DNA from 2 places in the Paenibacillus sp. FSL R5-0486 genome. Region 1 is predicted to be linked to the other one. Evidence: a T-box and tRNA genes for the amino acid it is inferred to sense, from the RefSeq annotation. Region 1 holds a T-box; the other holds one or more tRNA genes.
The links. The T-box of region 1 lies ahead of MKY01_RS25340 (valine--tRNA ligase). A T-box ahead of a tRNA ligase gene usually reads a tRNA of that ligase, here a tRNA-Val.
Positions count from the first base shown of each region.

Region 2: it has a tRNA-Val gene. The T-box ahead of MKY01_RS25340 (valine--tRNA ligase) is inferred to sense a tRNA for this amino acid. The anticodon was not compared.

Region 1 is NZ_CP150237.1:5,719,969-5,736,024, forward strand. It holds gene MKY01_RS25340 (valine--tRNA ligase) at 1-2,482, opposite strand, end outside; T-box leader at 2,544-2,825, opposite strand; gene MKY01_RS25345 (LysM peptidoglycan-binding domain-containing protein) at 2,981-4,564, opposite strand; gene MKY01_RS25350 (RluA family pseudouridine synthase) at 4,932-5,837, opposite strand; gene hemL (glutamate-1-semialdehyde 2,1-aminomutase) at 5,834-7,138, opposite strand; gene hemB (porphobilinogen synthase) at 7,165-8,166, opposite strand; gene cobA (uroporphyrinogen-III C-methyltransferase) at 8,269-9,831, opposite strand; gene hemC (hydroxymethylbilane synthase) at 9,836-10,792, opposite strand; gene MKY01_RS25375 (bifunctional precorrin-2 dehydrogenase/sirohydrochlorin ferrochelatase) at 10,795-11,445, opposite strand; gene ccsA (cytochrome c biogenesis protein CcsA) at 11,451-12,239, opposite strand; gene hemA (glutamyl-tRNA reductase) at 12,293-13,678, opposite strand; gene speD (adenosylmethionine decarboxylase) at 14,024-14,425, opposite strand; gene MKY01_RS25395 (hypothetical protein) at 14,761-15,348, opposite strand; gene yihA (ribosome biogenesis GTP-binding protein YihA/YsxC) at 15,616-16,056, opposite strand, start outside.
Region 2 is NZ_CP150237.1:4,793,655-4,809,710, forward strand. It holds gene MKY01_RS21340 (organic hydroperoxide resistance protein) at 1-247, opposite strand, end outside; gene MKY01_RS21345 (chromate transporter) at 385-1,596, shown strand; gene MKY01_RS21350 (hypothetical protein) at 1,768-2,454, opposite strand; gene MKY01_RS21355 (hypothetical protein) at 2,457-3,455, opposite strand; gene MKY01_RS21360 (hypothetical protein) at 3,442-3,714, opposite strand; gene MKY01_RS21365 (M1 family metallopeptidase) at 3,897-6,107, opposite strand; tRNA gene MKY01_RS21370 (tRNA-Val) at 6,296-6,368, opposite strand; gene MKY01_RS21375 (GNAT family N-acetyltransferase) at 7,009-7,452, shown strand; gene MKY01_RS21380 (DUF3892 domain-containing protein) at 7,565-7,801, shown strand; gene MKY01_RS21385 (hypothetical protein) at 7,877-8,158, opposite strand; gene MKY01_RS21390 (hypothetical protein) at 8,142-8,363, opposite strand; gene MKY01_RS21395 (DUF3889 domain-containing protein) at 8,557-8,877, opposite strand; gene MKY01_RS21400 (hypothetical protein) at 8,934-9,242, opposite strand; gene MKY01_RS21405 (manganese catalase family protein) at 9,504-10,406, shown strand; gene MKY01_RS21410 (Imm8 family immunity protein) at 10,546-10,983, opposite strand; gene MKY01_RS21415 (DUF5071 domain-containing protein) at 11,086-11,514, opposite strand; gene MKY01_RS21420 (DUF3221 domain-containing protein) at 11,563-12,132, opposite strand; gene MKY01_RS21425 (hypothetical protein) at 12,259-12,588, opposite strand; gene MKY01_RS21430 (ABC transporter ATP-binding protein) at 12,820-14,535, opposite strand; gene MKY01_RS21435 (iron ABC transporter permease) at 14,580-15,611, opposite strand; gene MKY01_RS21440 (iron ABC transporter permease) at 15,614-16,056, opposite strand, start outside.

The DNA of each region.
Region 1 (16,056 bases):
CCACTTCCTGCTCGATATCAATAAGACCTGCGAGCGGCAAGTATAGTTCTGCCCCCGTAATGATCGCAGTCATTGCCTTATCCGGTGAGTTTAAATCCAGCCCACTATCGAACTCGGACGTATTACAGAAACGTTTGATGTAGTGACTGTTACGCGCAATGATGCTGGACGTCTCAGCACTATTTGCTTTGACCATCAACTCGATCTTTTTGCTCATCGGCACGTTCACTTCTGCACGAATGTTTCGCACTGCACGAATGGTATCCATGAGCAGGTTCATCTCGGCAACAGCCTCTGGGTTCTCAAGAGCAGGATCATATACCGGCCATGATGCCAGCGTAATGGTCTCACCTTCATGCGGCAGATGCTGCCAGATCTCTTCGGAGATGTATGGCATAAACGGATGAATCAGGCGCATGGTCTGATCCAGCACATAAGCAAGCACCGATTGTGTTTTCTTCTTGGCAACCGGATCTTCCCCATAGAAGGACAGCTTAGCAAACTCAATGTACCAGTCACACAGGTCATCCCAGATAAAGTTATACAACACACGACCCGTTTCCCCAAATTCATACGCTTCGATTAGACGCGTAATATCGCGGGAAGTTTCGTTCAGACGGTGCAAAATCCAATAATCGGCTGTACCAAGCTCTCCGCTGATGTCACGTTCCTCATAGGTGAATCCTTCCAGATTCATCAATGCAAAGCGCGAAGCATTCCAGATCTTGTTGGCGAAATTACGAGCCTGCTCCACCCGTTCCCAACGGAAACGGAGATCCTGACCTGGCGTGCTGCTGGTTGAGATCATGTAACGCATTGCATCTGCGCCGTATTTCTCAATCACATCCAGCGGATCTACACCGTTGCCCAATGATTTGGACATTTTGCGTCCATCTGCATCACGAACAAGACCATGCATCAGCACATCCTTGAACGGAATCTCATCGGTGAATTCCAGTGCAGTGAAAATCATACGTGCAACCCAGAAATATATGATGTCATACCCTGTCACAAGTACACTTGTCGGATAATAACGTTTCAGGTCTTCCGAATCTTCCGGCCAGCCTAGTGTGGAAAATGGCCATAAGCCGGAGCTAAACCAAGTATCGAGTACGTCTTCGTCCTGTCTGAGCTTGCGTCCAGCATACTCTGGCAGCGTTGTTGGATCTTCAGCAGATACGATGATTTCACCCGTTTCTTCATCATACCAGGCAGGAATACGATGTCCCCACCACAGTTGACGGGAAATACACCAGTCACGAACGTTCTCGATCCAGTTCAGATAGGTTTTCTCAAAACGATCTGGAACAAAATTAACCCCTTCGCCGCTCTGTTGTTTTTTAATCGCTCTCTCTGCAAGTGGCTTCATCTCAACGAACCACTGTGTAGACAGATACGGCTCAACAACAGCTCCGGTACGTTCACTGTGTCCAACCTGATGCGTGTGATCCTCAATGTTGATCAATACGCCCTGCTCTTTCAAGTCAGCAACAATCTGCTTGCGGCAGTCACTGCGGTCCAGTCCCTGATACTTGCCTGCCTCAGCATTCATTGTGCCGCTCTCATCCATTACCGTAATCTGAGGAAGATCATGACGAAGACCTACTTCAAAGTCATTTGGATCATGCGCAGGTGTGATTTTAACTGCACCACTTCCAAACTCTTTATCCACATAATCATCAGCGATAATTGGAATTTCGCGTCCAATGATAGGCAGTACAAGTACTTTACCAATCATATCTGCATAACGCTCATCCTTCGGATGAACAGCAACCGCTGTATCACCCAGCATCGTTTCAGGACGCGTTGTTGCCACTGTAACGTAGCCACTTCCGTCTTTGAGCGGGTACCGCAGATGGTACAGGTGACCCTGAACCTCTTTATATTCAACCTCAATGTCGGACAGAGCTGTCCGGTTCACCGGGTCCCAGTTAATGATACGTTTGCCTCGGTAAATAAGGCCTTTTTCATACAGTTGAACAAATACTTTACGAACCGCTTGGGACAGACCTTCATCCAGCGTAAAACGTTCACGTGAGTAATCAAGCGACAATCCCATTTTGCCCCATTGCTGACGAATGGTAGTGGCATATTGATCTTTCCAGTCCCATACCTTCTCCAGAAACTTCTCACGTCCCAGATCATAACGAGTCAGACCTTCTTCACGCAGCTTCTGCTCCACTTTGGTTTGGGTAGCAATACCTGCATGGTCGGAACCCGGAAGCCACAGTGCGTCATAACCTTGCATCCGTTTGGTGCGGATCAGAATATCCTGCAGTGTAAAATCAAGCGCATGCCCAATGTGCAGCATCCCGGTCACATTTGGGGGTGGAATTACAATCGTATACGGCTCGGCATCTTTACGTTGACCGGCTTTGAAATATCCACGCTCCATCCAGGTGGAGTACCATTTATCCTCTGCCGCCTTAGGATCGTAAGTGGTCGGCATTTCTGTTGCAGCTGATTTTTTTTCCTCAGACATGTGTCATTCCTCCGTTACTTCATCATCTTCGCCAAAAAAAACAAAAAAAACCTTTCATCCATCAAAGGACGAAAGGTTAGCTTTCGCGGTACCACCTTTGTTTCACGCCTACAGCAAGATAGACTTCACCCTCTGTACATGACGTGACACTTCAAGCAGATAACGGCTGCTACCGGCCCATCCTACCTCAGTAATAAATGACGATAGATCTCATTCATCCCTTGTATTCAAACAGGCAACTCCCGGGCGACTTCGATCAGTTGGTTCCTGCGGAATCTCACAGCGTTGCAATTCCACTCTCTGAAAGGTCATACTGTCTACTACTCCCGTTCCACGTTGTTCTTCAAAAAACCTACACACATCATACCTTGCTCGTGCGCGATAGTCAACCTGACAACAGCGGATAAAGAGCGCTGGAATGCAGGTTTAGGACGAATCATGCAAAAACCCGCAATCCTCAAGGGGATCACGGGTCGTAACGAAGGCTTTAACTACGGATTAAGGGATGTACAATATCTGCCCTTCTTCCACAACCTGCTCAGATAATCGGTTATACAACTGAAGTTCCCTCGTGCTCAATTGATATCGATCTGCAATAGCATCCAGTGTATCTTCTCGCTGAACAATGCAAAGTTTCACCTTGCGGAACGGGGTCTGGTCCACGATCGTTCCCAGGAACAGGTTCTTCCATTCCACATCATCAGCTGGATACGTTTCTTCCTGTACCACACCCGCAGGAACCTCATCGCCTCGCTCCACTTCAGCATCGCGTGCCGCTCTACCGGAGGATAACAAAGAAGAGATACCTACGCCCTCTTCTTGCCGTGGTGCGGATTCTTTTTTGCTGCCAAAAGCAACCTTCAGCTCCGGCTTGTCTTCCGTCTCAGCCACAGGTTCAGGAACAAATGCTTCGTTCTGTACGAACTCGTCTACCCCAGTCGCTTCAAAAGACGGCCGGTCTTCCTCAGCGTTGCCTGGTTCGGACGAAGCAAATACACCTTGCCAGTTCTCCGCCTGTGATTCAACCGGAACATCGGCAACTGCCTGATTCTCCTGCTGAGGTACAGATCTCGCGGATTCGAAGTGCCATACCTCTGGTGCGTCCGGTACATCCGGTGATGCCAACTCATTAGATGATTGAGCAGTAGGCTCTGAGACTGCTTGATCTGCACTTCTCGAGTTCGCAGGCAATGCATCCACGGAAGGCTCGGACCAACCCGAAGACTCATCTTCCAGAGGCAACAATGGTTCCGACTCAGGGTAAGAAGCTAATCGATCTGCGGTCTCAGCCATAAATGACGAGATCGGAGAAGGTTCGCTGTATTGCTCATGAGATGCCAATTCATCTCCATTCGCTGTCAGAGATGCGGGATCTTCATTTGCATCAGGTTGTCTGTTTTCGTTAACGTACTCCGCACTTAGCTCCTCAGATTGAAGTGGCTCTGCGGATGACGCATTCGCATAATCCTGCTGCCATTCTTCGCTATTCCTTAATGTCTCTTCCCGTGTGGACAGGTCAGCGAATTCCGGAGCACCATATGCAAGTTCTGCTGCATTCGTAAGTCTCTCTTCCTCACTCCGCTGGAGCAGGTACTCTTGTGCAAATGTGTTGGGATCGCTACCTGCCTGTGCTGCTTCATCGGAACGGTTGGATTGCTGAGCATCAGGTGAATGAACAACTGTAAACTCATCTGCTGACCACACTTGTGGCTCTTCAACAGGAAAACCTTCGATACCTCGTAGCGACAACACGCCTGTAATGTTCAGACTGCGATTGGATAACAGATCCACGTCAAAATTTTCGATCTCGATGGAAATATCCTCAATCGATCTGACCCGGTTCAGCGGCACTGTGATCTCCACGGGAATGAAATGTTTGAGCTCCTCTGAAGCCTCATTCTCTCCTCTGTACGCACCTGTAAGTAAAAGATGTCCTCTTAACGTGGCATGATCATCCTGCCCTATGACTTGAATGCGCGGGTATAGTTCAATCTCCTCCAGTTCCTCAATCGCAGGGACTCCCTCAGACAAATGAACGCGCTCATAAATATCGAACCGCAAACCATAAGGTTGATTCAACAAAGGTGGCGTCCTCCTTTCGGCATATGTTCACCATGATCCTTCTCATGGGACTGATCCATGGTCCAAATCCTTCGTTACCCCATCTATATGCCTTGAATGAGAGGAGCATGCCACCTTTTGAAAAACCTTGCTATATATGTTCAACTCATGGTTATTTACACTGTCACTCCAATGACAGAACAACCTTCCGATCACTGTTATCCCCAGATTTTTTTTGATTCCCTTCTTCAAAGGGAAAAACCGGGGATAGCTTATGCTTCCGAAGTAGCTTTCTTTCAGAAAGCTTTTAGGCGAACGCTTTACTTCTTCTGGTTGTTTCTGTCCTTTCCGTTTTCGTGTATATAGTTAGTCGAACTTATATAGTGTACTAGTAAGACCCCTCTCGCTCTGCCAATTGTGTGAAGTCGGATGGCCAACGGTCGTTCACTTCAATCATCGCTCCGGTTAACGGATGACTAAACTTAAGCATCTCTCCATGAAGTGCTTGTCGCCCAATGGCATCCGCTCTACCACCATACAACGAATCACCAATGAGCGGGTGTCCCGCGTAACTCAGGTGTACACGAATTTGGTGTGTTCGTCCTGTATCCAGCTTTAATCGTACAAGGGTTGCTCTTTCCCACACTTCGACGGTCTCCACATGAGTAACAGCTTCCTGTCCACCTTCCGAGACACGTCTGCGCTGCTTGTGATGTCTATCCTTGCCAATCGGAGCATCAATTTTGTGGAGTTCAAGGGGAATTTGTCCACCTGCAATAGCTACATAATGGCGACCAATCTCTTTACGACGCATCGCTTCATCCAGTTTGGCGAGGGCAAAAGCATTTTTGGCATATAGGACAGGTCCCGTTGTATCCTCATCCAGTCGATGAACATGGCGAACGCTCGCCTGGATTCCGTTCATTTCATAATAAGAGGCAACCACATGATCCAGCGTGATCGCCTGATCGGTACGGCTTCCATCTGGATGCAGTTTCATGCCTGCAGGTTTGTGCATAACCAGACAGAAATCATCCTCATATAATACATCCACATCAGCCCAGCGTGGCTCAACATCGATTGGCTGGGACGCAAAAAGGGCCAGCCGAAGCCGGTCCCCTGCAAGTTGTATTCCTTGGTTTGCTTTCAGCTGACGGAGCAGTTTCTCCGGAAACTGAAGCTCAGACAATAACCATTGCTCTGCAGCCATCGGTTTGTCCGAGCTGCCTGTTACGGCTTTCCCTGGCATCAGCTCAAGCCATTCCCCGCGGCGTTTCCAACTTTTGATGGTCATAGCGATTGAAGAGCTTTACGATTCGCCTCAATCGTATCGTCAATATCCTGCTCCGTGTGCACACCAGAGACAAACATACCTTCGTATTGCGAAGGCGCAACACTCACACCTTGATCAATCATGGCCGCAAAATAACGACGGAATTGATCCAGATTGCTTTCTTTGGCAATATCATAATTGGTTACTGGAACGGCACTGAAGAATGGACAAACCATGGAACCCACACGGTTAATGGTTATCGCAATACCCGTCTCAGCTGCATTTTTCTCGAATCCGGCTTGCAGACGTGCAGACAATGTCTCCAGACGGTCATAGACCTCTGGTGTTAACAATTTGAGCGTTGTATACCCTGCTGCCATAGCCAGCGGATTCCCGCTCAATGTACCTGCCTGATAGATTGGTCCTGTTGGAGCAATCTGTTCCATCAGATCCCGACGACCACCATAAGCGCCAACCGGGAGGCCGCCACCGATAACTTTACCCAGACAAGTCAGGTCAGGTGTAACCCCATACCGTCCCTGAGCACAGTTCAACCCTACGCGGAAACCGGTCATGACTTCGTCAAAAATAAGCAGGCTGCCATATTGGGTCGTCAAACTGCGCAGCCCTTCAAGGAAACCGGAAGCCGGAGGAACAACCCCCATGTTACCTGCCACAGGCTCCACAATAACAGCGGCCAGTTCTTCACCATAACGTTCAAAAGCAAGTCTCACGGACTCCAGATCGTTATAAGGCACCGTAATGGTATTCACAGCTACGCCTTCAGGCACGCCTGGACTATCTGGAAGACCCAGCGTTGCAACACCTGAGCCAGCCTTGATCAGCAAGCTGTCTGCATGTCCATGATATGATCCTTCAAACTTCAGAATTTTACTGCGTCCGGTTACCCCGCGTGCCAGTCGAATGGCACTCATCGTTGCTTCAGTTCCAGAATTAACCATCCGCACGATATCGATAGAAGGTACACGCTCACAGACCAGTTTTGCCATCTCGGTCTCCAGCAAGGTAGGCGCACCAAAGCTTGTTCCTTTGAGGGCTGTCTCACGCAAAGCTTCTACAACGTCAGGGTGTGCATGTCCCATAATGAGTGGGCCCCAGGATCCCACATAGTCAATAAAAACATTGCCATCAATATCGTAGATTTTGGACCCTTCACCACGTTCTGCATAGATCGGAGTAAGTCCCACCGATTTGAATGCGCGTACAGGGCTGTTCACACCCCCGGGTATGTACTGCTTCGCTTCCTCAAACGCGCTGCGTGAGCGCTCATCATTGCGACGATTACCTTGTTGTGCAGTCATGAATATCCTCCTCAATGTAATTTATTTTATTTCTCAGCCAACCAGCGTGAAGCGTCTTTTCCGTAGTAGGTAATGATCATATCTGCACCTGCGCGTTTCATGCTGAGCAGGATTTCCATGGCAACTTTTTTCTCATCGATCCAGCCTTGAATCGCCGCCGCCTTCACCATGGCATACTCGCCACTTACATTATAGGCAACAAGCGGAAGATCAAATTGATCCTTAATCGTACGCATGACATCAAGATAGGACAGCGAAGGTTTAACCATTAGCATATCCGCTCCTTCGAGCACATCCGTCTCTGCTTCACGCAAGGCTTCACGCGCGTTCGCCGGGTCCATCTGATATGACTTGCGGTCTCCGAATTGTGGTGTGGAATCCGCAGCTTCACGGAATGGACCATAGAACGCGGATGCATATTTAACAGAGTAAGACATAATCGGAATGTGACTGAATCCATTCTCATCCAGCCCCGCGCGGATCGCTTGTACAAATCCATCCATCATGTTGGATGGTGCAATAATGTCCGCTCCTGCTTTGGCTTGAGACACTGCCGTTTGCACGAGTAGATCCAGTGATTCGTCATTTAACACATCTCCGCAGATGTGACCGTCAATCTCCACGGTGTGTACCATACCGCAGTGACCGTGATCCGTGAATTCACACAGACAAGTATCCGCAACAACCAGCAGTTCCGGGTACCAGGATTTGATCAATCTCGTCGCTTCCTGCACAATGCCATCTTCAGCAAAGCCAGATGAACCCACACTGTCCTTCGTCTCGGGAATACCAAACAATAACACGGCTGGAATTCCCAGCTCGGCAATTTCCGTTACTTCCTCCTGAAGACGATCCAGCGAGAAGCGGAATACGCCAGGCATGGATTTAATTTCAGATTTTACATTTTCTCCATACGTCACATAGATCGGTTGAATAAAGTCGTCCACAGTTAGATGGGTCTCTCTGACCATATTGCGAATACCTGTGGATTGACGTAAACGGCGATGCCGTACAATTGGAAAACTCATACGTGTAAAACCTCCCTGAAAGTTAAATAGAGCAAAAAGGGAAGCGCGCTGGTATCCTATCGAATTCAGCACGCTTCATATGTTGACATGATTACATGTGTATTAATTTCGAAGAGCGCCTTCTTTGGTGCCTGTCCGTTTCCAGTCGCATAGCACTGTGATCAAGCTATCCATCGTTGCTTCCTCTGCCATCAGTGTAACCTTTAGTCCAGCGGCTTCTGCCGTTTTCGCTGTAACAGGCCCGATACACGCAACCTCCACATCTTTCAATAAAGGCAGTGGGTCTTGCAACCCCATACGTTTCAACATACTCATGAAGTTGGTAACCGTCGATGAACTTGTAAAGGTCACCGCATGAATTCCACCTTCTTCAAGTAGCTTGAGCAGTTCGTCATCATCCTCACCAGCAAGGATCGTATCGTAGGTGATGGCTTCGGTTACCTGAAGTCCTCGTTCTCTCAACTGATCACGTAACCACGTACGTGCCAGATCACCGTGCGGAAGCAATACTCTCTGACCTTCCTTCAATTCGCTTTCAAAAGCCTCAAGCATGCCTTCGGCCTGGAAAGGACCTTTGACAACTTCAGCTACGATGCCATGTTTGCGCAAAGCGTCCGCTGTGGAAGGTCCTACGGCAGTAATTCTCGCTTGATGAACCGAGCGAATATCCTTGCCTTCCTGTTCCAGATGGCGGAAGAAAAACTCCACGCCGTTCACACTTGTGAAAAACACCCAGTCATAGGTATTTAAAGCACTGAAGGCGTCTTTGACACTTTGCTTGGCAGATTCACTGGATGGCATGACCGTCTCAATAACCGGAAACTCATACGGTTCGCCGCCGAGTTCCTCAATGCGATTCACCAGTTCACTCGCCTGACTGCGAGCACGGGTTACCAGAATTCGTTTGCCAAATAGCGGCAGCGCTTCTGCCCATTTCAATTGTTCCCGCTGATTGACGACATCTCCCACCACAATAACAGCTGGTGGTTGGAAATTGGCTGCGATCACTTTCGCTTCTATATCTTCAAGGGTACCTGTAAGGGTATCCTGTTCCGCTCGTGTTCCCCAACGAATCAGAGCTACCGGTGTTTGCGCTGGACGACCATGACGAATCAATTGTTCGCTGATATATCCAATTTTGGCAACCCCCATCATAAATACAAGTGTGCCCGTTGCATTCGTCACTTTATCCCAATGGATACTGCGATCAAGCTTGTCCGGACTCTCGTGCCCCGTAATAATAGAGATGGAAGATGCATAGTCACGGTGAGTCACAGGAATTCCAGCATACGCAGGTACACTTATTGCAGCGGTAACCCCAGGTACAATCTCAAACGGAATTCCGTTTTTGTGCAGCAAACCCGCCTCTTCGCCCACGCGTCCAAAGATAGTTGGATCGCCGCCCTTAAGCCGAACCACAACCTTGCCTTCAAGAGCCAGATCAACCAACAGTTGATTGATCTCTTCCTGTTTCATCGTATGCCGATCCGGGCGCTTGCCCACGTAAATCTTGACTGCGCCGGGTTTCATTTGTTTCAACAATCTCGGACTTGCCAAACGATCATAGACTACAGCATCGGCTTTCCCGATGGATTCCCACCCTTTTACCGTAATCAGCTTTGCATCCCCAGGACCTGCCCCTACCAAAAAGACCTTTCCCACCATGTCTTCATCCCCTAACTTCTGCCAGTATCTGCTCTGCTCCCCGTTCGATCAATCTCCACGCCACTTCTTCACCCAGACGAACCGGGTCCTTGCCGATCATAGCTTCCTTAAGAATCAGTCCACCATCCGGCGTGCCGACCATACCTGTTAATTGTAACGTGTTTTCACCATTCAGGGAATCTGCATCTTGCTGAGGCACCCACACCGCATGAGCACCAATCGGAACCTGGCAGCCCCCATTTAATACACTGAGAAAACGGCGTTCCGCCTGTACAGGAAATGCTGTCTCGGGATCGTTATACAGCTGCAGTAAGTGCAACAGTTCCTCATCGTCTTCACGACATTCGATACCAAGCGCGCCTTGACCCACTGCCGGAAGGCAAGCTGTTTCCGTCAGGTACTCTGTGATCCGGTCTTCCCAGCCCATACGGTACAATCCTGCAGCTGCCAGAATAATCGCATCGAATCCTTCAGTCTCCAGCTTCCGCAGACGGGAATCAATATTGCCGCGAATCGATTCCAATTGCAAATCTGGACGATAGGCCTTTAATTGACTCGACCGGCGCAGACTGCTTGTTCCGACTCTAGCTCCTTCTGGCAGTTGATCCAGAGTAAGTCCACCATTAGATATCAGCGCATCCCGTGGATCTGCACGACGGGGAATAGCACCATTGATTAATCCTTCGGGTAACTCGGAAGGCATATCCTTCATACTATGCACAGCCATATCAATGGTACGATCAAGCATCGCTTGTTCAATCTCTTTGACAAACAAACCTTTGCCGCCCACTTTTGACAACGTTACATCCAGAATGAGATCTCCCTTGGTAACAATCTTATGTACTTCAAAGTCAAAAGCTAATCCTTCCCGCTCACAAATATCGCGTAAATCCTGAATGACATGACCTGTCTGGGTTAGCGCAAGCGCGCTCTGTCTACTTCCAACTTTAATTGTACGCATATCTACACTTCCTCCTGATTACGGGATATCCAGTCCCCGATTTCTTCTTCGGTCCACCACCGAAAATGGCCTGTACGAATATCTTCTAATATGTGCATTTCAGTTAATTGCCGAAGCAACGTACTCCTGAGACTTGAAGAAGATACGCGTGACTTCACCTCAGTCCTCATCTGGTGCAAAAACTCAAGGTACGTCTCATATTCATCACCGAACTGTCGTTCGAGTGTGGCACGTATCTCCGTAGCTGCTGCCGGTCCCGCTCCTGCTGTGGATATCGCTATGCTTAATCTCCCACGCCTTACCACACTTGGCGTAATAAAGCTACTGTGCTCCGAAGACATCGCGTTATTCACCAATATGCCCGCAGCCTCCGCATCCCGAACCACAGTTGAATTGACCTCTGAATGGTCAGTCGCTGCATATACGAGAAAGGCCCCCCGCAAATCTCCATTGCGGTAGGACCGGTCTATCCATTGAATTCGGGATTCATGATGCAGTTGTTTTAATACGGGAGTAAGCTCCGGACTAATGACCGTAATCTGTGCCTCAGCATGCAGCAATCCCTTAATTTTACGTTCGGCAACACGTCCACCACCAACCACGCAGCACTTTTTGCCTGAAGTATTCACAAATATCGGCGTGTAACGGTCCATCCCCTTCACTCTCCCGTCCAACGATGAAACGCTGAATACGCATTGGATAAAAAACTTATAATGACAAATCCGTACCCGATCAGTGTCCATCTTGCCATGATAATTGTAGAGAACTGTTTCCTTCTCTTGGATACGAAGTACCCCACATAGATGGCTATAGCAAGACCTGTCGCAATAACTTTGAGATCCAAGAGTAGAATCCAGCGTCTTTCCGCCACAATGGATAATACGGCAAGCATCACAGAAACGCCAAGGAGCGGTGTACCTATGAAATTAGCACCATCCATGTATTTGCCGATCACTTCCAGGCTTGGCATCCGCCGCATCGTATCATTCCACTTTTTTTTCTTCAACTTACGGTGCAGGAACAGATATAACATGGCAAATACCGTAGCAACGGTTAACGCCGCAAAACCAAGATTCGCCAAGGTAATATGCATAATGAGTAATCCATGTACCGTTTGCCAGTTATGCAGTGATATCTCTCCGGCCGTAAACCACAGTCGGTTTAATACCGTAACGGAAAAACCTACAACATTCAGCAACAAAATCACAAATTCGGAACGCTGGATGCGAGTCATGACGAGAGACATCAGCACAATACTGAATGAAAATATAAACAAAAAATCAAAGGTGGTATAGATGGGGAAATGGCCTTCAGTCCACATGCGCAATATGACATGCGTTACCTGCAATCCCCAAACAACGACAAGAAACCCTGTGCCTGTCCGCTTCGCCCCCGCATTGCGTCGAATGCAGTCCGAGAAATAGAACAGTAGGCTCAGGGCATACATATAGATTAGAGCTTCATAAACTTGTTCAGCAAGGGTCAAGCTGCCCACCCGCCTTATACGCCTGCCGGAGCATAAGCCGGCACGGGGTCTTGCCGGTTTTCGTTAAGGTGAGCGGCTGGTTTCGCCAGAGCTGTAGCATCACTCTGACTCACTTTTTCAGCGGCCATCTCTACTGCATCTTCCAGAGCGAAAATCTGAGTAAACATGCGCAGAGCTTCATCACCTTGCTTCGTGCCTGCCATTTCCTTAATCCGATTAATCGGATCTGTCGTCATTTGGTTCACAATACTCTTGGTCAAACGACGAATGACTTTACGTTGATGTTCATCCAGCTCAGGCAGTTTATTAAACAGGCTATCCATCGTTTCTTCATGAATGGAGACACCTTTTTCCTGCAAAGCCCGAATAACGGGACGAACACCCAACGTTTTGAGCCAATGGTAATAATCCTCCATCTCAAGCTCAATCATTCTCTCAATTTTGGCAGCTTCCACCTTACGCATCTCCAGGTTGCTCTCCACGATTCCTTCCAGATCATCAATGTCATAGAGAAATACGTTGGATAATTCACCAATCGCCGGATCAATATCGCGTGGAACCGCAATATCAATCAGGAACAATGGACGAGATTGACGACGCTTCATGCTCTCTCGTACCACTGCTGCATCCATGACATAACGTTCAGCTCCAGTGGAACTAATCACAATATCAACTTCATTAAGTCGATCTAGTGCCTGTTCCATGGTACAAGGTGTCCCCCGGAACTTGGCTGCCAATTCTTCAGCTCTTGCGAGCGTGCGATTCGCCACGATGACCTCGGATGCCCCGTTGGCATAGAGATGTTTCACGGTTAGTTCACTCATCTTGCCGGCACCCAAAATGAGCACCTTCTTGTCTGTGAACATGCCAAAAATCCTCTTACCGAGTTCAACAGCAGCATAACTGACAGATACGGCACTCTCCCCGATGGAAGTCTCCGAATGTGCTCGTTTGCCCAGCGTAACTGCCTGTTTGAACAGCATATTAAACCAGGTACCTGTTGATTTCTCTTCCTGCGCTTTAAGAAAAGCCTGTTTCACCTGTCCAAGAATCTGAGTCTCACCAATGACCATGGAATCTAGTCCGCAGATGACGCGGAACAAATGGCGCATGGCTTGATCATCTTCATATATATATAAGTGTTGCGTAAATTCTTCCCGTGGTACGTTAAACCATTGTTCCATGAATGTTCGAATAAAATAACCACACATGTGAAGACGGTCCACCACAACATACAACTCGGTACGGTTACATGTGGCTACGATTACACCTTCCAATACACTCTTGGTCAGCTTGAGCTGCTGCAGCGCTTCAGACAAATCCTTTTCTGCAAATGTGAATCGTTCCCTAACCTCTACAGGCGCCGTGCGATAATTCAAACCAACGACAACGATGTGCATTGCAAGTTCACCTGCCTAATAAATTTCCAATCAAAGTGCTTACTGCATATGTCTATCCATTTATGATTGACAAGGTTAATTATATCACACATCATAGCCATGACCGGGTCATTTTTATGAAATGTTTATGAAATCACCATGTTCATCATCATATGCACTGTCATTTATTGTAGTGTCTCACCAAAGTTCACCGTTATGCGTTAAAAAGTGTCCATTATGAATATTCATAACGATACGCATATTAAAACAAATAGCCATGGAATTATTCCATGACTATTAGAGTTTGGGAGGTTATGTGTCCATCCCGATATGTGAACATTTGTGTGTATGCAATATACTTTTTATTTAAACCCGTTCAGTCTGGTTGTTCATGTCTGGTGTTTCAACTTGTAATTCGCCCAAACCACGTACCAACTTCTTTGCATACGTTTTTTCAGGCTTTAATACGGATACCAGGTAGTCAATAGCAAGCTGTGGATCTACAGTCTCCCCACAAGTGTAACAATCAATCGCTGCAAAACCTCTCTCAGGATACGTATGAATGGAGAGATGGCTCTCAGACAATAGTACAAGTACGGTCGCTCCCTGTGGATCAAACTGCTTGGATTGTACGGACATCACTGTCGCGCCACATGCCTCTGCTGCTTCAACCATTTGGGCTTCCAGATACTCTGCATTGTTCAGTAGATTAAAGTCAACACCCCAAGTATCAACAGCAACGTGTCTTCCGAAAGTTGAATATTCCATCCTTCGGTTCCCCCTTCCTAGGAATAAAATGTTTGAAAAATTTCATCCGCTAGGACCTACGTCATTCACTTCCCGAGGGAAAAATCTCTCGCAACATATAATGTCCTGAGTGAATCCTGGTTCCTATTTTGTTTTCAACGAGATTAAAAATAACATTGAATCAGAGTGAAATCAACCCTTTTCCAGAAGATTGTAAAATAAATATTTCCAATTCGGAATATTCGATCTCACATCAAAAAATTCCCTTGAAACCTCCACATTGGCGAGTGCCACTGCACGGAAGATACAAGGGAATTCATTATATACATATACGTTTATAAACATACAATTTTAAGCTAATAAGCTTCAAGCTCAAACAACCGTTTTTGATGACGAGCAAGGGTCTCATCAATCTGATGGAGCTGATCAGCAGTCGCATCTTTTCTAGTGTCCAGTAGTGAATCGATCTCGGCATACACACGGTTGATTTCGCGTTCTACATCTCTGGCCTGGAACAGATGTTGCAATTCAAGCAACGTATTTTTGTATTCATAGATCACTCGGGTGTTCTCCCCGGTCTTCTCCACAATTTTGCGGACAGTGCCTTGAGCATAAACATACGTCATGGTGAACCCTTTATAGATCCGATGAACGACCCCGTCACCCTTAAAAGTCACAAAGAGCTTCCGGACAACGTTGGTCAGATGCAGATTCACCAGGCGGCAAGATAATTCACAGATATAAAACCCTTCTATGCGGTCAAAAGGGAAATGCACTTCTTCTCCACTTACATCCCCCAGCACAACCTCCTGACAACCATTGTCCAACACCTTAACCCGGTGATGAAGCCTGCCGTCTTCTGTCATGCGCAAAAACTGATGCATCTGGGGTTCTGACAATTTCATAGTGGCCTTAACGTACTCTGTGGCTAACCGCTGAGCCATACAAATCCCTCAATTCTTTCCCGATTGTTTTGCCTTCCTGCACATGTAGCAGTCATCTCAAAATTCTTCAGGCCGGCATGGCCGGTAATTTTGGTACTGTTGGCAATATGCACCTATGCTCATTATACACTACCCTAACGTTATTTTTCTCCAGACCCAGATGATGAATTCTCACGAAATTCCTTAAAAAACCGGATTAATCTGGATCTCATCAAAGATTCATTTAGCATGCTCACTTTCCTGCACTAAAACGGTATACTATCTCGGTTATCCGTTAATTCCGTTGGTTTCTTCCTCATCAGAAGCACCCTCTGCATCCAGCACTGGTGCATACTTATCTATGCGGGCATGGCGGGTAATGATGTCCCATAACTCTTCTTTCCCCAATCCCTCTTCGGATGAAAACGGCACAAACAAATCCCCTGAACGAAGACCCAGTGATTCCTTGATGACTTTGATATATTTGGCTCTGCGTGTTTTTGGAATCTTGTCCATCTTGGTTGCTACGACAACCAAAGGCAGTCCATTATGACGAAGCCATTCGTTCATCATCTTGTCCTCCTTGGACGGTTCATGTCTCATATCCACCATCTGCATGACCAGTTTCAATTCCTCGCGTCCCAACAAATATTTCTCCATCATTTTTCCCCAGGCAAAGCGTTGCTCTTTGGAAACTTTAGCGTAGCCATATCCCGGGAAATCGACGAA
Region 2 (16,056 bases), 930 kb from region 1:
TTACGGTTGCAGCTACCGTACTTCTTTCAATCTCAACTTTGTGTTTCTTCAATTGAAACTCCAGTGCGGAGTTAAAACAAGCACTATACCCTGCTGCAAACAACTGCTCCGGATTGGTAGCTGTCGTCACTTGTCCTCCGAGTTCAGGCGGTGCAGCAACATCCAACATAAACACGTTATCTGGGGATTGTACGATGCCTTGACGTCCGCCTGTATTGATTACTGTTGTTTCATATAATGTTTTCATTTGTGAAAACTCCTTTAGTTAATTAGATTTATTTTGACTATATTTTGATCTCTTTTGTATCACCAACAATTACATTGTACACAATTAAATTGTGTATGTAAATAGTTAATATAAAAAAAATATAGTTTAAAACACGTTTGGAGAATAATTCATTTTTAACCCCGGACAAACCCAAACCTAAAGTCAGAGCACTTTCTGAAGTGTTAGCTATATCCACTAAACTTGGCCTGACTTCATTTGGAGGACCGATCGCTCATCTTGGTTACTTTCATGAAGAATATGTTCGCCGTAGAAAATGGATAGATGAACGAAGCTATGCAGATTTAGTTGCGCTATGCCAATTTTTGCCCGGGCCTGCCAGCAGTCAAGTCGGGATTGGAATTGGCATCATCCGCGGCGGTTTGCTGGGGGGACTGATGGCTTGGCTTGGTTTCACACTTCCTTCTGTCATTGCGTTAGTTTTGTTCGCTTTCCTTCTGCAAGGATTTGATATCAGCAGTACTGGCTGGATTCACGGCCTTAAGATTGTTGCTGTAGCAATTGTCGCTCAAGCGATATTGGGCATGGGGCAAAAACTAACTTCTGACCGTTACAGGGCAACCATCGCTATCTTTACTGCAGTGGCGACTCTTGTATGGCAGAATGCGTTCACTCCAATCCTTTTTATTGTTATTGCAGGCATAATAGGCATGATTCATTTCAGAAAAATGACAGGTATTAAGACAACAGACTTGTCTATCCCGGTGAGTCGTAACTTGGCAATATTCTGTTTGGCCACGTTCTTTGGAATCCTGATTCTTCTCCCGTTACTCACACCCTTTGATCGTTCGGGATGGCTGTTATTCTTTGATAGCTTCTACCGTTCAGGATCACTTGTATTTGGTGGAGGGCATGTTATACTTCCGTTACTGGAACGTGAATTCGTCCCTACGGACCTGATCAACAAGTCCGACTTTTTGGCAGGATATGGAGCAGCACAAGCTGTACCAGGACCATTGTTCACCTTTGCCGGTTATTTAGGAGCGATGATGCGTGGGGTTCCAGGTGCTTTGGTTGCAACGATTGCTATCTTTTTGCCAGCGTTCCTTCTGATCGTAGGCGCATTGCCCTTCTGGAATTCTTTATGCAAAAGCTCGAAAATTCAAGGAGCATTAATCGGAATTAATGCAGCCGTTGTAGGTATTTTGTTGGCATCGTTGTACGATCCGCTTTGGACAACTGCGATCCTAACTCCTGTTGATTTTGCACTGGTATGTATGTTGTTTCTAATGCTCGTTTTTTGGAAAGTACCACCGTGGATCGTTGTCGTTGCTGGTGCAGCAGGCGGTACAGTCATCAATCTTCTCTAATAAATAAAGGTACCCAAACACTGCACTTCATTTTCAAAGCGTCCGTGTTTAGGTACCAAATTACTGCACGTATATCTTTTTACCGATCCATACAGATAATCTATTTATCCTCGTCCTCATTCCAATTCAAATCATGCACCTTGTTCATCTTCATACGTCTTCCCTGTTTGATTAATTACTCCAGATATCCACTTTCATCTGTGCACATTTGAAATACTTGGCCTCGGCCTTACTTGTAGTCAGTTTCAAAAGACATTGCAGTTCTCCATGTTGGAACAACCCACCGCTAAGGTCAGCAGCAACACCGCCATATTGATCATCCGCACCAAGCCATACGGACGGTCTCTCGAACCCAGCTGAGAACTGTAATCCGGTACAGAGCAACACAGTGAGATTCTTACGGTTCTGTGCTTCATCTCCTGCTACGCCATGTGTGGTGAAGAACACCATGTTTTGATTAAAATCCGTGTACGTTCCATCTGCTTTATAGGCACGGACCATACCATATTTCTGATTTACGTTTTGAAAAAAAGTGATTCCGGCCTTGCTATCCTTCGATTTAATGCCAACCTGAACTGAGATTCCAATGTTCCCGTTTAATTGTAGCGCTTCCAAAGTGATTGCAATTGCGGTTACTTTCGAGCTGTCAATTAGATGTTTCATTTTTAACTCTGCCGTGGCTCCTGCCGTTGTCGGAGTTGTAACAGTAATGGTCCCTCTGTCGGGCAAAGGCTCAAACGTAGGGGTGCCCACCACCTCCACCCAATCCGGTAACGTTCCGTAAAGGAAATCGGCCACAAGCTGTTTGTGAACCTTTCCAAAGGGCACAATCTGACCCGCTGCATCACGTATAACCATCTCTACACCCCCACCGAATAGGCTACACCGATATTATGATCGGTATTGTAATACACGTACACTACACCGTCCATAACGGACACCATCAAGGACTGCATGTTGGTCGTTTCCCAATCCAATGCCGGAAAATATATATCTGTAGGTTTGTCCAGCAGTTGACGAAAGTCTGCACTGATCTTGGCAATGGCAGGCCGAGCTACCGTCGTAACCCCACCGGAAGCATAAGCTGATAACATACCCAGCCACCACATGCTCCCTTTGTACATAAATACACCAGCATTGGGTCTCGAAATGTTTTCTCCTGCACTTAAAGTGGCATCATTCCCACCCATTAATGGTCTTGGATCAGCTAACCAGCTACGTCCGTCATGTGAATGCCAGATACATTTACGACCAAAGTCCCCACCGCCCATCACTGAGAAACCGATCCATTTGCCACCATTTCTGAAACACGAGAAATATCCGGTATGACCATCACCTGGGAACCCGGGAGGTTTGTCCAAAATCAAACCCACTCTTGTCCAGTTGATCATGTCTACAGAGGTCGCAAGTGCCGTCGATTGATTGATCCCCAGTCCGTTTTGTTGATAATACATAAAGAACAATTGTTCTTCATCGTTCCAGATCACAAATGGAGTTTCCGTCGAATTCCCAACCACAGTATCGAGATACACCTGTCCGTGTTTGGTCCATGGTCCTGTCGGGCTGTTCGAGTAGGCTAGTCCAATTCCTCCGATGTGATTATGATTGGTAGAATACGTAGCATAATAATCTGCTTTTGCATCAGGGATAAGCCCCTTCACTTTGATCGCCCGAAACCAATAGATCGATTGAAGACCCGCCATTGTAGCAGTATACATAGGATTGTCCATTTTTTTATCAAATTGAGGCGTGTACATCCGTCTGGTTTCTGCATCACAATAATCATAAGGCGCAACGGCCCTGCTTGCCTTCATCGCTGCGTCGAGTGCTGTCTGAGCAATATTTTCAGTCATGGACATGGGAACTCAACTCCTTCGTGAGCAGGGTATTACCATTTACCGGTCGCGAATATAAAACATCCGAAGTGTCCTTTAATAGGATTGAAAAATCAACAACATTATCCTCATTCGTAGCGGGCTCCAGAGTAATACAAATGATAGGACAAATTCTAGCATTATATGAATACGCTTTCATTTTGTTCATTCCTTTATTTCCTTTACAGTTGTAATCAGCAACTGTCCCTTTCATTGGTACGCCCGGATAATGTTGATCCTTCATATTAATCCCTCCTATTGTTTTCTCCCGATAAGTATATTCATGAAGTTGCCTTTGTGTTAAAGCATTATGCCCATCTTGCAGCCTATTATTCTAAGACTGGTTTTCATATAAAACATAAACAGGCTAACCAATACAAATTGGCTAACCTGTTTGAACGAAGAAACTGCAAAACCAATTACTTATTACTCTGCAAAAAGTGAAGATATGGGATTCGTAATTTTTTTATTGGATTGCTCCTTGCCTTGGTTATCCAATACATAGTACTGATAAAAGTCGTTAGTGAATCCGATAGACTCCTGTATTTTCAGCTTAAAAGCTTCAAATGCCACATCACTCAGCTGATCCTCATTCCAGAAATAATGAAGCATCAATCGATTCTGGTTATAGGGATGTTTGATAACATATGCACCCGCGGCGAGAGGTTGATTCATGGTATTTTTCCAAGGAAAACCCGTCTGTTTCGTTCGATCAATAATGTTGAATTTTAAAGCCTGCACCAATCCGTTTGACTTGGCATTGCCAATGACAATAAGGTTGCTGTTGCCGATCTCTTTTTTCATCTTTTGCTTCAGTTCCTTGCGATCCCTTATAATGTCGTATCTCATACCAGTCATATCAAGGAATCCAGTCAACTGATTAACTATATCTTCCTGCTGTTTAGTTGCAAGCTTACTCACCTGATCGCTGAGCACAATGGTTAATTCCTCGCCTTGAAGGGCTTTGTACATCAATCGATTCATCACTTCATATGGCAGATCAGGGATCATACCCATGACAGCCTGATATTGCACTTGTAAGACATCATGCACATAGGCGGCGGTCTCTTCCTGTGATAATTGGTATTCCGGCTTTAAGACAAAATCAGGCTGATATAGGGCCATCTGCATTTCTGAACGTATTTCTTCACCAAGCACATCTTCAATGGTTTGAAGCAGCCCCTCTACCGTTGCATTTTGGTACACGTAGCGTTTGAAATATGTCCTCATCAACTCGTCAAATTTCTCTTCACCGACGGAACGGTAAAGCTGATAGATCGCTTGTCGCCCCTTCTGATAATATACCAAACTTGCCAAATCCCCAGCTTCATCGTTTGTTGACGCAATCGCCATATCTACGGGCGCAGTATCAAACTGTATGGATCTGAACCCATTTAGCTTGTCTCCCTGTTTCTCGGCAAAATACACCATGGAGAAATCAGCAAAGCCTTCATCCAGAAAGGATTCTGTCTCCGAGTTATTACCGATCAATGCATGGAACCACTGATGCGCTATTTCATGAACAAATGTTGTGTCTTCTTCTGGAACCGCACCATTTTGAATCTGTCCCATCTGAATGAGCCTCGCATACTCCACGGCAACGCCTTGTACATACGTCTCGACAATTCGGAACTCTGGATAGGGATACTTGCCATATTTCTCACTATAGAAATCGATGACCTTGAATGCCTGATTAATGTAGCGGTCAACTATCTTTTTCTTGGATGGATCATCGTTGTAATAATAGTATTCCACCGTCAGACCGTTACGAGTAACACTCTCCACTTGAAGGTTTGGGCTAGCAAAGAATACAAACTCCCTTGTGTTCTCGGCCACAGCAGAAACAACTTTACGACCATGTTCTGTACTGTTTTGAGTAGTGATCGTACCCGGCATGGCTACCTGATACTCATCAGGAACATTGAATTGAACTTCAAAGTCCGATGAGGTGTAATAATCACTCTCAAATGTTTGACTATACGGTGCCTTGTTCCATTGATGCTCAACCTCGTCGTATACAGACATCACCGGGAACCAGTGTGCACCATTGATCATGTCCTTGTAGTAGGAAACTCGCTGTGAGCCATAGGGTATATTCAACTGAAACTCCAGTTGGAATGATACCGATTCCCCTGGTTGAACGGGCTTCTTCAATTGCACGGTCAACGCCTGGTTTTCCTTATGGAAATCCAGCGATTGGCTATCTGCTGTTACAGCCTGAATATCGATGCCACCCAGAAAGTCCTCCGCTGTCTTCTCCGGGTGATCTTCACTAATCTTCTCATTATGCTGTTGGTACATGCTCGCCTGTGTAGACTTGGAGAGGTTTGCGTCAGCATATGTATGAAGGACCAGCTGCTGGAGTGCATCCTTGCTTGTGTTGCGATACGTTACCTCCTCGCTCCCCTGGATCGTCATTTCCTTCTCATTCAACCGAGCCTGAATCTGGTATTGAATCGGCGTCTGCTCTAGAGAGTCTTTCTGTGTGTTATATATCTTCATAGATACAGGTGCTGGGCCTGCTTCCGCGGCAACAACCCCCATGTTGGCAAGTGGGCTTGCTGCCAGTATTAAAGCCAGTGTACCCGCGATCCCTACTCTGGCTAACTTTGATGTAAATGGACTTGAATAATTCATAAGTTCTCTCCTTCTCCTGTTCTATGTTGACCTCATGACCAAGTATAGAAGACGAACCTTACGCTGAATTTATGTTTTATTTAAGTTTTGTTTAAAAAGAGGAAGAGAAACTGAAACTATCGCAAATCGCATTCATGTCTGTATGTAAAAAAAGAAAAGAAGCCTTACAATGTAAGGCTTCTCATGTATGATCTGTAGTGGGCTCGAACCACTGACCCCTACCCTGTCAAGATAGTGCTCTCCCAGCTGAGCTAACAGATCATGATATATAATTGTTTCCCAATCAAGTAACAGTATCATATCAAGTAACCGTGTTCATTGTCAATGATTTATTTGGTTATAAATCACCCGAAATGGTGCACAATAAAGGAAAGATTACCATTTCTACAACGAGGTGAATTCCCTATGAGAAACATAACAAAACGGTCAAAATCTAATAAACATACATTTACCAAATGCTTCTTTCTCTTTGCTGGGCTTATGATTCTCATTACAACCGTTACTGGTTGCGGCTTAGAGAGGGATGAACATACAGTTCAATTCCAACAATTACAACAGCCCAATGAAAATGGTGAATCTCTGCCCGTTTGGCTGGACGTATACTCCAAATCTGTAATTCAAGATGTGTATTCTCCGCGAGGAAGCAGTGAAGTCTTGCCGTGAAGGTTAACAGGTGAATTACTCATCTTCATCCCACTTGCGTGAGTATGCTTTCTTCGTAACGTAATACAACAGAGTAATCATTCCCGCCGACATTAGCAATGTAATTACCATGATGCCTGTCATGCCCATCACTACCCCCTCCTCTCCCAATATGTTCCAGACTTCACTATACAGGAAAAACATTTTTTTGTATAATTCAGTCTGATATGTCGCGCAAGAGCAGAAAGAAGGAATGGAATTGGCAGCTGAGATTAGTTATGTATCAACAGAAGAACAACTGGAGCAAGCCCTGGGAATTCGCCATCACGTATTTGTTATCGAGCAACAGGTGCCTGCCGAGATTGAGATTGATCAATATGATGTCATCAGTCCGGATGTGCATCATGTATTGTTAAGTACGGATGGCCAAGCTGTAGCCACAGGACGTCTGATCTATTACAGCAAGGATACAGCCAAAATGCAGCGAATCGCAGTGCTTGAATCTCATCGTTCATTTGGTTATGGACGTGTGCTTCTGCTCGCGATGGAGGAGCTGGCACGTGAACTCGGCTTATCCTATTCTGTACTGGATGCGCAGTGTCAGGCACAGAAATTCTATGAAAAACTGGGTTATGAAGTGATTTCGGAAGAACCTTTTTATGATGCAGATATTCTGCATGTTCGTATGAGAAAGAGCTTGTAAAACCTCGACGTTGGCAGCTCTTATCAGCATATGATGCATACTTCCGAGGAAATCGGATAGGCTAATCAGGTAGACAGATTCCTATCTCGTCATATAAGGAGAGTGTGACATCATGGATCAAACAACACGCGAGAGTTTCACAGCCGTACAGAAAAATGGCGACGGTGACCTGACAGCATTTCAGACTTCAGCAGGACGCGTACTGGATTATCAGCAGGCACTTGCAGAAGTAAAAGCTGGCGCTATTGCCGGTGTGAATGTATTTAAAGGCAAGGATGGCGAAATGTACATTCGCGGAGATGCCGACGGTGACCCAACCAACAACCTGGACCAACTTCCCCATTTCTAAAATAGATGCACATGTCGTACATGTGACACAGTAAGCGCCGATCCGGATATCCGGGTTGGCGTTTTCTTATTATGATTAGTAGTCCGTAAAATATTTTACGGAATCACCGGAAGGTTGGCTTTTGCGAATTGGCTGTTGTACCTGTTCCCATGCCTGCAAAATCTGTATCCCTTCAAGAGTAGACCGGTTCTCCCACGCGATGTGCCCGGTGCGTTCAAGCTCCAGCAAAGACTCATGAATGTAAGCTCTGCTTCGTCCCGTCTTGTTCTCCAGTTCATCCATACGCGGCAGCCTGCGCCGTTGTCCTGCATAGTTCACCATAATACGCAAAATCTTGCGTTCAAAGTCGTTCAGCATACTTTACCTCCCCATTCAGATCGGTAACAGGACGCCATGCCAGAATACCTTGCTCCAGAAATGTTCGGGGCGAGCCTTCTTTTCCCGCTGATGCTCTAATCATCCCGCCACGTACACTGTTAATTCGAATCTGTCGCTGCGTAATCTGCCCTGCACGATCCATGTAGACAAGCTCCACCATCTGGCCAATATATTTCCCTAGCATAATCATCCCTCCGATAAGAACGTTTGTTTGTATTTCATATTATATGCGAACATAAGTTCTTTATTCAATAGTAAAAAAAGGATTTTGTAAAATAAAAAAAACCAGACTTTCACCTTAATGATTAAGGCAGTCTGGTTCAACCCATAGTATAGCTAATATGAAAACATGACTTGTAATGACCAAGTTCAGCGGATCAGTGCCGATCCGATTCCGAAAATTGTACTTTCTTTAACTGTTGTGTAGATGGGTTAAAATCAACATTCACATAGACTGCGAATTGTTTGCCGTCTTTCGCACGAACCCATAGCTTGAATTGTTCCCGTGATTGATCTGCTGTTAGAGAGGTGCGACCGATATGCTTATAGTCCAAAATATCCACATTATACTTGGTCTGTGTTTCTTTGACCGCAATAATTCCCCACTTCGCATAATCAGGGATGGCGGCGCCTGTGCCTGATGTAATTCCGGCTAAACTCAGAACTACCGACATGACGGTAACGATGAGCATTCTCATTTCACTCACTCCTTGGGACAATATGTTTCTGTTATATTGCCCGTCCGGGTTTCATTTTACACGAATAAACGAAAGATCCAGGCCAGTGGCCGTAGGGAAAAAGGAACCACATGAACAAGTCGGTCAAACGAATCAGGAGGCTCCGTCCGGAAACTCATTCCCCAGTCACCCGAGAAAAAGTGTTGTTGTGTCTTCGGCTCCTCAGGACGATCCAACCCGTATTTCTTTTCAATTAACTGCCGTATTTCTTCATCCACCTGAACCTCATTCGTAACGACATATGCTGTGGCAGGCTCGCTGCTTATGTACATAAGCATCATTAGAAACATCACAATCCCAACTTTTTGTATCCAAAGCTTGTTCATCTCTTACTCCTTTATGGATTCATGACTCTCTTCTCTTATACGTGAAGACTCGTTTGAATGTTTGATTATACATAAATTTGACCGTATTGGAAATAACAAATGGGAGAAGAGTTGGGGCATGCGTTATGCGATGCTTAAGTCCCATTTGGTTGATTTTTTGTTTAAAAAACCCAATAAACGTGTAATAGGCCATGACAGAGTGACTCCACGATCTGAAACCCTACACGATCTGCAATACCAATATGAGGAGGTTACACCCGAATGTTCAAACGCTTGGATGAAATCCTGATTGAGATTCCCAATGTCGAGAAGCCAGATCCGAATGCTGCGGCAGCCATACAAGAATTACTCGGCGGCAAATTCGGAGAAATGTCAACGTTGAACAACTACCTCTATCAATCATTTAATTTTCGATCCAAAGAAAAGCTGAAGCCCTTCTATGACCTCGTCATGAGTATTACGGCCGAAGAATTGGGTCATGTTGAGCTCGTGTCTCATGGTATTAACAAGTGCCTCAGAGGTTCAACCGAGTACAAAGAACCCGACGATACACCGCTAGGTTCCGTAAAAGATGCTCGTCTGTCGTATCACTACCTGGCAGGTGCACAAGGCGCAATGCCTTTTGACTCTATGGGTAATCCATGGACGGGAGCAAACGTCTTCAACAGTGGCAATCTGGTCGAGGATCTGCTGCATAACTTCTTCCTAGAATGTGGCGCTCGTACCCATAAAATGAAAGTATATGAGATGACGGATCACCCAGCAGCCCGGGAAGTGGTTGGTTTCCTGCTGGTACGTGGCGGCGTGCATGTTGTCGCATATGCAAAAGCACTTGAGATTGCAACTGGCGTAAATGTGACCAAGCTGGTTCCTATCCCTTCACTGAACAACAAAGCCTTCAACGAGGCTCGCAAATATGAAGAAAAAGGGGTACACACTAAGCTGTATACCTATAGTGATAAAGATTTCAATACGATCGGCCAGATCTGGAAAGGAACTCACCCGGAAGATGGACAACCTCTTGAAGTCATTCAAGGGATACCTGAAGGATTCCCAATTCCAGAAGCTCCTGCGGTCGAGGAAGAATTTGCACCGGGCATTTCGCAAGAAGACTTTAAGGAAATTGCGCGTCGTCTGAAAATGGCTGGGAATATTGCGGATTAAAACTAAGATATACAGGAGATGTGCAAATATAATAAAGCCCTTATACTGTCAACGCAGTATTGAGGGCTTTGCTGTCTTCTAATCCATCATCAATCCCCACTAGGTAATTTTGAAGGTAAAATAAACTCGCTTTTTTAAGTTAATCAGCGTCTTCAATTGAATGTCTGTTGATCATCTGCGAGAGCTCTTCCTCACTATTCAATCGTATAGAATCTGTATATTCCCAACTGAAATAAGGGGCAAGATTTTTAGTTATATCTTCCCAGGTTTCTCCTTGATGTTTCAAGAGAATTTGATTTATTTCTTCAGTTATTAATTCGAAATCCAGTTTATTAACAATAAAGTGCCTTGCACCCAATATGATATCTGTTCCAGCTCTAAGTTCTTTTTCTAAAGCTTTCGGAGTTATGATTGTAAAATCAAAATTATCCTCACCTTCAGAATCTTTCGTCCCAATACAGGCTGTACCTGATAAGTAAAAATCGTCTCCAATATCTTCAGTTTCCGTGAATTGTAACTTGCCATAAATATTCGGATTTCCAGTAATAATAAGATCCTTCAAGATCGGTTTAATCACGTTTCGCACCTCTTAGGTATTTAGTGTCTTCCAGTAACATCTATTTTTCTTAATGCACAGCTACCATATTTCATTTTTTCTCAGCAAATTAAGTAGCAGTTCCTATGTATCCAAACTTCCATCTCCACCTATCTCTCGTTGGTCTCCCTTCATCTTTTCCAAAAGCTCCAAGATAACCTCATCCAACTCCTCTAGTATCTCATCATGTGTAGGAGACTCCAGTATTCTTACCAAATCCGACCGTAACATACTTAGATGAGATACAGGCAATCGATCAATTAATCCAACCAAAATAAAATATTCCCAAGTAGAATCTTGGGTTTGCAATACATCCTTAATATGAGGAACTAAGTCCTCGCCTAGTCTCAATAGTATATCCTCTACCGGCTTAGAGATAGGCCAATTCCCGTCTTGCAACCACTCCATAAGCTCTGGGATGATAACTTTTAATTCGACATCACTGAACTCACTTAACTTACGCACCGCTTCATAATCAAACTTATCGCGGGGAAGGCACTCCCTAAAATCCATTTAAACTTCCTTCCTCATCTCAATGTGCAAAATCATAAACTCCCTCTGTTACTCTACTGGCTCTATATCCTCTACTCTGATCTCAATTTCATCTTGATTCTTCGTTGTTGACATCGCGTCTCTTATGCGAATCGCCCACGTTCCTGCATCCTGATAGAATTGTACATCTTCAATCACAGGAACACGTACTTTTTCTCCATCTGGTGAATATAGTCCACCCCGAATTGCGTCCGCCTCACTTAGATGAGCACCATCCGGTGCTACTGGACAAGATACCGCTATCTTTTCTGCTCTGGCCTGCCCAGGATAAGGTTCATTTTCCGGGCCTCCATCCGTCCAGACTTCAACATAAGAGCCGATCTGCGGATCAGGCGCATTGGAGAACCATTTTGCCGGATAATACCGATTTCCTCCTCCGTTCGCACTGAAATCTTCATATGCAGGATCAACCACAAGAATGGAATTGTCTTTGCGTTCAACCACATAACCAGTGAAACCATCTTCACTTGGTGCATTCGCTTGAGTCTGCACAGAGTTGCATTCGTTTGATCCAGAACATCCCGTAAGGCATACGATCAGGATTGAGAGAAATATAAGGATTCGACGAAGATAGGTCATATGTAAATCCCCCTTTTAACAACACCTCTTCCTAAATTTAACGTTCCATATCAGGTTATTGTTGCAAATATAGCCTTTAGCTCACCCTTAACTTTCTGACGTGCTCAGCACGATCAACCCAAATATTCACTTCTTCATATCCCTTTTGTACACATACCTTCCCCATACCACCAACGCCGCACACAACAAGATCACACAATAAGCCCATACAAAAAACATGGCAAGCCCCAACCCGATGTTGGCATCCAGGCGCTTATCAAAGATCTCTGTGTATAGTGAAAAACCGAGTGGCACGGCGCCAACAATGAAAAGTCCAATGGACCATCCACCCCCGCGTCGGAAACCGGACCCCGCACGAGTACTGGAAAGTTTGCGAATCCCTTGAGTCAGTAGCCACCAAATCAGAATAAATAATAGACAGGTTATAAGAATTTTCAGCATATCGCTCAACTGCATATCGTGTACCTCCTATATCTTGCAAGATGATGAACATATCTTACACGTTAAGTGTTCTCTTTACTATATTACCCGTTTCCACATCCATGATCACAGGCAGATATGAGCACAGTATCCCTGACCCACAATTGATCATGAAAAAGAAAAAAACGCCAACGTCCTGACTCCTTCCAAGTCAAGAACGATGGCGTTACTTCTCGTATTTACATTGTTACATCCACATCGAATAGGTTACGCGCCAAACTGCGCATAGTGAAGGCGGCTGTACACCCCACCTGCTGCGAGTAATTCTTCATGACGCCCCTGCTCCGTAATCCCTTGTTCAGCAACGACAATAATGCGGTCTGCATTTTTGATCGTAGCCAATCGGTGAGCAATAACCAGTGTGGTCCGGCCCTCGGACAGTTCAGCAAGGGATTGCTGAATCGCCGCTTCCGTTTCTGTATCCAGCGCGGATGTGGCTTCGTCCAGGATCAGAATTGGCGGGTTTTTCAGGAACATACGTGCAATGGACAAGCGCTGTTTCTGTCCACCGGACAGCTTCACGCCGCGTTCACCAATTAACGTATCCAATCCTTCCGGCATCGATTGAATCAAAGGTTCCATCTGTGCACGTCTGGCGGCCATCCAGATTTCTTCTTCGGATGCATCCAGCTTGCCGTAGGCAATATTCTCCCGAATGCTTCCATCGAAGAGGAACACGTCCTGTTGTACAATCCCGATATGACTACGCAACGAGTCTAGTGTCATATCCTGTATCTCCTGCCCATCGATTGTGATGCGACCTTCCAGCACATCATAGAACCGCGGCAGCAGACTGCATAGCGTTGTTTTACCTGCCCCCGATGGACCGACAAGCGCTACAGTTTCACCTGCACGTACGTTTAGATCAATACCTTTGAGAACAGGTTCCTGATCGGAATAACCAAAGGTCACTTGCTCATAACGGATATCTCCACGCAAATGGGATACCGTAACGGCTCCTGGACGATCTTCCACATCCGGTTCCATATCGAGTAGCTCCGTATAACGTTTGAAGCCTGCAATCCCTTTTGGATACGTCTCAATAACCGAGTTGATCTTCTGGATCGGTGTCAGGAACACATTGGACAGCATAATAAATGCAATGAACTGACCGTAGGTCATACTGCCTTGAATGACAAACCACGTTCCGCATACCAGGACAAAGAGGGATACCAACTTCATCAGCATATAACTGACAGAGGAGTTCCAGGCCATGATTTTGTATGCGATTAGTTTGGTCTGACGGAAACGACCGTTGTTCACAGCGAATTGTGCTTTTTCATGCTCTTCATTAGCAAAAGCCTGAACAACACGGATACCTGTAATATTGTTCTCTACGCGAGCGTTGAAGTCCGCAATATCACCAAACATTCGGCTGAATGCCTTGGACATTTTGCTACCAAAGTAGAGCGACAGATAAATAATCAGCGGTACGATGATAAAGGTTAACACCGCCAGATTCCCGTTAATACTCATCATGATGCTGAATGCACCAATTAGCGTCATGACCGCGATAAATACATCCTCTGGACCATGATGGGCAATCTCACCGATATCCATCAAGTCGTTAGTCATGCGGGACACGAGGTGTCCTGTTTTTGTATTATCGAAGAAACGGAACGATAACTTCTGCACATGATTGAACAGACTTTTACGCATATCCGTCTCAATGTTAATACCGAGCTTGTGTCCCCAATAAGTAACCACGAAGTTGAGAAATGAATTCAATAAGTAGATGCCGAGCAATGCCAGACACGCCCATAGAATCCAGTCCCAGCGGCCGCCTGGCAGCAGATCATCAACTACCCGGTTGACCGCCAGTGGAAATGCCAGCTCCAGCAGGGCGACTAAAATCGCACAACTGAAGTCAAGAATAAAGAGCTTTTTGTAAGGCCTATAATAGGCAAAGAAACGGCGAAGCATGGACTGAAGTCCTCCTTATGCAATCACACAATGATGATTACGTTCTATTTCGTCTTGCTTAAGAGGTACAGGAAGTATGGCGCACCAATAATGGCAACCAGGATCCCCGCAGGAATCTCCGAAGGCTGCAGGATGACACGACCCAGCGTATCTGCAACCAGCACAAGCAATGAACCAATCAGCGCAGATGCGGGTAACAGGAATTGATGTTTTGGACCCACCAGACGACGTGCCAAATGCGGTCCGATCAGACCTACAAAACCGATCCCCCCACTCACAGATACACATGAGCCAGCAAGTCCTACAGCAGCCGCAAGCAAAATCAGTCGCTCACGCTCAACCGGAGTCCCGAGTCCGCTTGCAGTCTGGTCCCCCAGATTCAGTACGTTCAATACACGTGCCTTATACAGAACAAGCGGGACAAGAATAATAAGAAACGGTAGCAATGCCGTTACAAATTTCCAGTTCGAACCCCAGATGCTGCCTGCCATCCAGGTAGCTACAAATTGATACTTTTCCGGACTAAGCCGTAACGTAAGTACGATCATGGCAGAACTGATTCCCGCCGCTACCCCGATCCCCGTAAGTAACATACGAGTAGGCATAATGCCCTCTCCTTTTTTGTAAGAGAGAACATAGATCAGAAATGCAGCAAAACCGGAACCGATCAGGGCCAGAATTGGCAAAAGAAATACCGGCGCTGCTGTCGTTGTCGGGAAAAAGGAAACAAATAACATGACGACCAGACCAGCACCTGCATTAATCCCCAGGATCCCCGGATCTGCCAATGCATTCCGAGATACTCCCTGCAAAATACAACCAGATAACGCAAGTCCGGCCCCGACCAGCACCGAAATCACAATACGTGGCAGACGGAATTCAAACAGGATCAATTCCTGTTTCGCCGTGCCTCCACCAAACAGGGTTCGCAACACCTCAAGCGGCGAAAGCTTGGTAAAACCTGTGTTCATGCTCACCACAAAAGCCGTAATAATTAATAGGGCAAGCACAATGAGGACAATCGTACTCTTGGTTCTCTTCTTGCGCTCTGCTCCAACAATTGTTGAGGATTCCATCGTTACAGAGTCCTCCTTTCTTTACGCGCCAGATACAGGAAGAATGGTACCCCGATGAGGGCAACCAAAGCGCCAATTGGCGTCTCGTACGGCGGGTTAATCATACGTGCAGCCAGATCCGCAAATACAAGCAACAGACTGCCCATCACAGCGGAACATGGAATAATCCAGCGATAATCTACCCCAACCAGCTTCCGCGTGAGATGGGGAATAATGAGTCCAACAAAACCGACCGCACCCACCACGGACACAGCTGTACCCGCGAGAATCAGTACAACAATCAGGCCTATGAGCTTGATCAGCCCAGTACGTTGCCCCAAGCCCACCGCAATATCTTCTCCGAGACTAAGCAGAGTAATGGAACGGGAGATGAGAAGACCTGCGATCAGTGCCGCGAGTACCCAGGGGAACATGACCTCAAGTTGAGACCACTTCGTTCCGGCTA